3 regions of the Solibacillus silvestris genome follow, and region 2 is predicted to be linked to each of the others. Evidence: predicted binding sites of a transcription regulator. Region 2 holds the regulator's gene; each other region holds the start of a gene.
The links. The regulator LexA, encoded in region 2, represses DNA repair genes until DNA is damaged. The targets are predictions, from matches to a motif close to CGAACATATGTTCG.

Region 1 (2,279 bases), on a different contig from region 2:
CATAATATCCACTTCCGCTGTACGGAATGGCGGTGCTACTTTATTTTTTACAACTTTAATTTTTGTTTTATTCCCTACAATATCCGTGCCTTGCTTAATCGCTTCACCTTTACGAACTTCCAAACGAATCGATGAATAGAATTTTAAAGCACGTCCACCTGTTGTTGTTTCCGGGTTACCGAACATAACCCCGATTTTTTCACGCACTTGGTTAATGAAGATTGCCAACGTATTTGATTTATTAATTACACCCGAAAGCTTGCGCAATGCTTGTGACATTAAACGCGCTTGAAGACCCATATGAGAATCGCCCATCTCGCCTTCGATTTCTGCTTTTGGAACTAATGCAGCCACTGAGTCGATTACAATAATATCAATCGCACCTGAGCGCACTAATGCTTCTGCGATTTCAAGGGCTTGCTCGCCCGTGTCTGGCTGTGATAATAATAATTCATCAATGTTAACGCCTAATTTTTGCGCATATACTGGGTCCAATGCGTGCTCTGCATCGATAAACGCCGCCGTACCGCCGTTCGCCTGGATTTCTGCAATGGCATGCAATGTAACCGTTGTTTTACCGGAAGACTCTGGTCCGTATACTTCCACAATACGTCCGCGCGGGTAACCGCCAATACCTAATGCTGCATCAATTGCGATGGAACCTGATGAAGATGTCTCCATTTTACGATCAGAATTTTCGCCCAGCTTCATAACGGAACCTTTGCCGAATTGTTTTTCTATTTGTTTTAACGCCATATCTAACGCTGCTTTACGATCACTCAAACTATTTCCTCCTTAGAAAAAAGCCTTATTTGTTTTATGTCTCTATTATACTTGCTAATGAGATAACATTCAAGAAAAAAGCGAACATATTTTCGCTTTTTCTTGAAAACTTTCTAAAAGACCTCTATTTAGCGTTTAAATCGTCTATTCTCCTTTATATTGAAAACTAAATCAACTTTTTAAAACCAAGTTTCGTCAATTCCCGCATCAAATAGCTGAATGTAAATTTTACAGCTCGGATTCTATTTGAATTTCTGGACCCTGATAGCTGCAGACGGTATGTTATTGGGTCATTTTCCCCGATGCTGATTCCTACCCAAACCGCCCCTGCCGGCTGCCCATCATGACTGCTTGGCCCTGCAGCACCCGTTAAACCAACCCCAATATTTGTATGGAATTTTTCACGCACTTTCAATGCCATTTCAGCTGCACATTCACTGCTCACAATGCCATATTTCTCGATAAGGCCAGCTTCGATATTAAGCTGTTCTATTTTCGTTTCCTTCGTATATGTTACAACTCCCCCCATTAATGCAGAAGCTACACCCGGGATTTCCGCTAATTCAGATTGGAATAGTCCCGCTGTCAAACTTTCCGCGGCAGAAATCGTTAAATTGTTTTCTAAAAGCATTTCCACAAGCTTTGATGCTAATGAATCATTATTTACACCGTAATAATATTCTCCTACAATATCTAAAATTTCGCGTTTCTTTAATTCGATTAAACGAAATGCTTGCTGCTCATTTTGCGCTTTCGCCGTGATCCGCAGTGTCACTTCCCCGTCTGATGCAAGCGGCGCGACAGTCGGATTTGTTTGACCGTCCAGAATTTCCTGTACGCGTACTTCTAGCTCGGCTTCCCCAATGCCATAAAAACGCAATACATGCGATAAAATGACGCCGCCATCATGCAAAAGCGCCGCGAGTTTCGGCTTCGTTTCATACTGGAACATTGGCTCCAACTCTTTTGGAGGCCCTGGCAGTAAAATATAAATATGCCCATCCTGATTTAAAAACATGCCCGGTGCCATTCCGTGCTGGTTCATCAATACGTCGCACCCTTCTAATACCAATGCTTGCTTGCGATTATTTTCCGTCATAAAACGTTTTTGCTTGGAAAAAAACTGTTCGATTGCATAGAGCGCAGTATTGTCCATAACTAAATTACGCTGCAAATGCTTGGCAATCGTTTCCTTCGTTAAATCATCCTTTGTCGGTCCTAAGCCACCTGAGATAATGATAATGTCCGCGCGCTGTTCCGCAATTTTAATCGCATTTAAAAGCCGTGCTTCGTTATCCCCTACAACCGTATGGTAATAAACATTGATGCCTAGCTCCGATAGCTGGCTTGAAATGAATTTCGCATTCGTATTTGCAATCTGTCCTAATAGCAGCTCTGATCCTACAGCAATAATTTCCGCATTCATTCAAAAATACCCCCTAAATGTAAAGAAAACTAGATTAGATAATATAGCTCGAACAAAAATCCCGAGTATA
Region 2 (2,279 bases):
TCCGAGAAGATTTGAGCATCTTTATAGCCGAATGTTTTAGCATAGTTTGTCAGCTCCTCTTGCTGACGTATTAATGATGTTTCTTGCGTGTCCTTTTCAGTGCTGACACGACAATAAATAACTGCTTTAGTTTCTGTCATTATTTTCTCTCACTACTTTAACCGATGATTGCATGTCTGATGATTCGTTCAGTTTGACGATGTATTGTGCGTCTTTTTCCACAGGTACGACCAATACTTGACCGAAAACAACCTTTTCATCCAGCAAGCCATTTTCCTTCTTAACTTCACTTATCCAATCATGCTTTGCCATTTTACCACGATATTGTTCCGCTAACGACCATAAAGTATCGCCATGCTCAATTGTTACGTGTTCGTATAATTCAATTTTATCGTCTTTAACGATGATAATGGCAAATAATAAAATGGAAAATGCAAGCAGCATTGATGTAAAGCTGTTTAATCTCAACTTCTTCATAAGAAAACCCCTTTTTTAGAATGTATGTTCGGAATATTTGTTCCCATAATATTACGAACGTATGTTTTTGTCAACTGCTTTTTCGAACTTATGTTTGCTTTCATGTTCGCATACTGCTATACTTACATTAAGAAAAATAGCATGATAAAGAGGTGAGTAAGTTGACACAGAAAATTTCAAAGCGACAACAAGCCATTCTAACTTTTATAAAAGAGGAAGTTCGTACAAAAGGCTATCCGCCATCAGTTCGTGAAATTGGAGAGGCGGTAGGTTTAGCTTCTAGTTCAACGGTCCATGGGCATCTTGCTCGTTTAGAAAGTAAAGGGCTTATTCGTCGCGACCCTACGAAGCCGCGCGCCATTGAAATATTAGATCAGGAAGATATGTCAATCGCTAAACAAGGGGTTATCCATGTGCCATTAATCGGCAAAGTAACAGCCGGTCTACCTATTTCGGCAATTGAAGACATCCAGGAATATTTCCCGTTGCCAGATGCATATGGCTCTCCGGAAGAAGATTTATTCATGCTTGAAATTATGGGAGAATCGATGATTGAAGCAGGCATTCTAAATGGGGATTATGTCATCGTGAAGAAAACTTCTACAGCAAGCAATGGCGAAATAGTCGTTGCAATGACGGAGGAAGATGAAGCGACGGTAAAACGCTTCTACAAAGAAAAGACATATTTTCGTTTACAGCCGGAAAACAGTTCAATGGAGCCAATTATCGTCAATAAAGTATCCATTTTAGGCAAAGTTGTAGGTCTCTATCGAAATATTCATTAATTGTAAGCTTGCCATTCTAGTTGAATCGGCAAGTTTTTTTATATTGCCAAAAAACTCAGCCGCTATCGACTGAGCCATTCCGTTCCTTACTTTTTGCACGCATTTATAAAGCTTTCAAATAAACGTTGTGCATGAATATTTCCATGAGGGGCCAATTCCTCTGGATGCCACTGCACTGCAACACAGTACGGGTGCGATTCATGCTCAATCCCTTCAATAATGCCATCTTTCGCAATTGCCGATACAACCAACCCTTTCCCCAACTGTCCAACAGATTGGTGGTGAAATGTGTTCACGCGAAACGAATCTTCCCCAAAAATAGTTTTAAATTTTGGTGTTGCCACTTCAACAGTGTGGGCCAATTCTGCTCGCTTGGAAGATTGCTTATGTAATAAAGCATTTTCCATCTGTGACGGAATATCCTGTATAATCGTTCCGCCAAGCGCAACATTCATAATTTGCTGGCCTCGGCAAATACCTAAAATGGGCATTTGTCTATTGTATGCCTCGTTCATTAGCAAAATATCGCTATCATCGCGCTTTCGGACAACACTTCCTATATGGCGATGCGGCTCTTCCCCAAATAATAGTGGATCAATATCGGCACCGCCAATTAATACAAGCCCGTCTATAATGTTTAATAAAGCTTCCGCATTTTCTTTTGTCGCATTCGGTATGCATACCGGGATACCCCCTGCCTGTTCAATTGACGTTAAATAGGCATTATTAATATCCAGTTTTTTATCAAAGTCGTACATCGTCAACCCAATGATTGGTTTCATTTTACCTGCCCCTTATCTTTTATAGATAATTCAAATAATTCAAATTATACTATTGCACCTCGGTAAATGACCAGCGAAATTATCCGTAAAAAAAGGATTGCTCAAGTGCAATCCTTACGCTGTTATACGGTTTCCAATTGTTTAATGAAGTATTGTTTGATATCCTGCCAGTTTTGGACACGTATATATCCTTCCTCCGCACTGTTGTACGGCATTGAATATAATAGCCCCGTCC
Region 3 (2,279 bases), on a different contig from region 2:
TGTCCTTTAATCGTTAAGGCGATCCCTAATGACAAAACAATAATGCCTGCGAGAAAAAATAAGCAGCGCCAATAAAATCCTTGTTTCACTTTCAATTGTAATCCCTCATCTTATCATCTATATTATATCCTTCCACATTATAACGATTCGGTAGATGAAAAACGGATTTACAATATATTAGAAAAATTTAAACTATTTTTCGTATGAATAGCTTAGTTCATCATTCGACTGGTCGACGTCAACGATTAAATCATGGTCATTAAAAAACCATTCATCTGATTTCTCTATAAAAAAATGAACATCTTCTATAACGGCTTCAATGCCGATTTCATGCGGCTGTTCACGTGTCATCCCTAACGAAAAACCTTCATGAAAAGGAGAGGAGCCCCCATATCTTGCGTAGAAGCGAATATAATCGCCATTTTCGACTTCCATTTCTCCTTTAAACCAATTGATCGCTTTTTCTGATAGTTTAATTTCCATACAATTCACCTCTATTGTCATTATGCAGCAAAAGAAAGAAACTTACAAAAACCGCGTTCAAAATTTAAATACAACAAAAAATGCGCTGAAAGCATATACTTTCAGCGCACAGTTTAAAAACCTTTAATTTTTGGCTCAGTCCCATTTTTTATACGTTTAATATTTTCGCGGTGACGGTAAAAAATAAATCCTGCCAAAAACGCAATTAAAATAAAGAGCGCATATTCACCTGTCACAATCCAATATACCGTCACATAGATTAATGCGGCTGTTGCAGCAATCATCGATGTCAAGCTCACCATTTTCGTCGTTTTAAGCGAAATTAGGAAAACAGCGAGCAACACTAAAAACAGCGGTAAATTATAGCCTAAAATAACGCCGGCGCTTGTCGCTACAGCTTTGCCGCCGCGGAACTTCGCAAAAACCGGGAATATATGCCCCGCTACGGCGATAATGCCGAGGATAAGCGGATGGACCGTACTATCGCTGAAAATAGCTAGCAGCGGCAATAATACTGCGGCTGTTCCTTTAAAAATATCAATCAACAGTACGGCAATCCCAGGTTTCTTCCCTAAAACGCGAAACGTATTCGTTGTTCCCAAATTCCCGCTGCCATGCTTTCGAATATCTGTTTTATAAAAAATTTTGCCAATCCACAAAGCAGATGGGATAGAGCCGATTAAATAAGCACAAATAATAATTAATGCATTGATCAAGAAGTTGTGCTCCTTTCAAATATCAGGATTGTTAGTTGGTACTAATAGTATGTAATGAATATTTTACAATGTTTTTTAATAGAAGGAAAGAGGTATTATTTTTTCGTTAAATTTTAAAGAAATACAGGAAAAAAGTTACATTTCATGTCAAGCTACTAAAGGATATGCTTTTAAACGTTCAATTTTGATGATACAATTAGTCTTTGCAAAGCCTAAAAAGGTACGTTCAAACATTGACATCATGCATATTTGACAGTACGATTAGGTAGTAAACAGAACGTTTGTTTGTATTTTTGGAGGGGATTACATTTGGTAAAAAGCCAAACAGGTATTTCTTATAATGAAGATGCCATTCAAGTATTAGAAGGTTTAGAAGCCGTACGTAAAAGACCAGGGATGTATATTGGTTCTACAGATAGCCGAGGTCTTCACCACTTAGTATATGAAATCGTAGACAATGCAGTGGATGAAGCGCTTGCTGGATTTGGTAATCATATCATCGTGAAAATTCATGAAGATAATAGCATTAGCGTGCGGGATCATGGTCGCGGTATGCCAACAGGTATGCATAAAATGGGCAAGCCAACTCCAGAAATCATTTTCACCGTACTTCATGCAGGGGGTAAATTTGGACAAGGCGGCTACAAGACGAGCGGTGGTTTACATGGTGTTGGCTCATCTGTTGTAAACGCTTTATCGACATTTTTGGAAGTGACGATTTATCGTGAAGATCAAATTTATCGCCAGCGCTTTGAGCAAGGCGGCAAACCCGTCACATCTCTTGATATTATCGGGAAAACAAAGGAAACAGGCACATTGGTGCATTTCTTGCCCGATCCAACCATTTTTTCAGTAGTAAAATACAATTATGATACATTGGCTGAGCGCTTGAGAGAATCGGCGTTTTTATTGAAAGGCTTAAAGATTGAACTTATCGACGAGCGCGGGGAAAGTCAGCACGAACTTTTCCATTATGAAAGCGGTATTGAAGCATTCGTAGCATATTTAAATGAAGAAAAAGATGTATTACATCCGGTTAAATATGTAGAAGGTATAATTCAAGAAATTGAAGTGGAGTTC

Region 1: the regulator LexA is predicted to act here: its motif matches at 865-878, upstream of recA (recombinase RecA).
Region 3: the regulator LexA is predicted to act here: its motif matches at 1,474-1,487, upstream of parE (DNA topoisomerase IV subunit B).

The regions. Positions count from the first base shown of each region.
Region 1 is NZ_JBQCJW010000038.1:3,600-5,878, forward strand. Features, by position in the region: gene recA (recombinase RecA) at 1-783, opposite strand, end outside; gene ACTHOQ_RS16570 (competence/damage-inducible protein A) at 950-2,209, opposite strand.
Region 2 is NZ_JBQCJW010000003.1:7,894-10,172, forward strand. Features, by position in the region: gene ACTHOQ_RS02400 (YneB family resolvase-like protein) at 1-140, opposite strand, end outside; gene yneA (cell division suppressor protein YneA) at 127-477, opposite strand; gene lexA (transcriptional repressor LexA) at 639-1,262, shown strand; gene ACTHOQ_RS02415 (gamma-glutamyl-gamma-aminobutyrate hydrolase family protein) at 1,349-2,044, opposite strand; gene ACTHOQ_RS02420 (5' nucleotidase, NT5C type) at 2,167-2,279, opposite strand, start outside.
Region 3 is NZ_JBQCJW010000047.1:7,728-10,006, forward strand. Features, by position in the region: gene ACTHOQ_RS17760 (YczE/YyaS/YitT family protein) at 1-89, opposite strand, end outside; gene ACTHOQ_RS17765 (HesB/YadR/YfhF family protein) at 193-483, opposite strand; gene plsY (glycerol-3-phosphate 1-O-acyltransferase PlsY) at 597-1,199, opposite strand; gene parE (DNA topoisomerase IV subunit B) at 1,509-2,279, shown strand, end outside.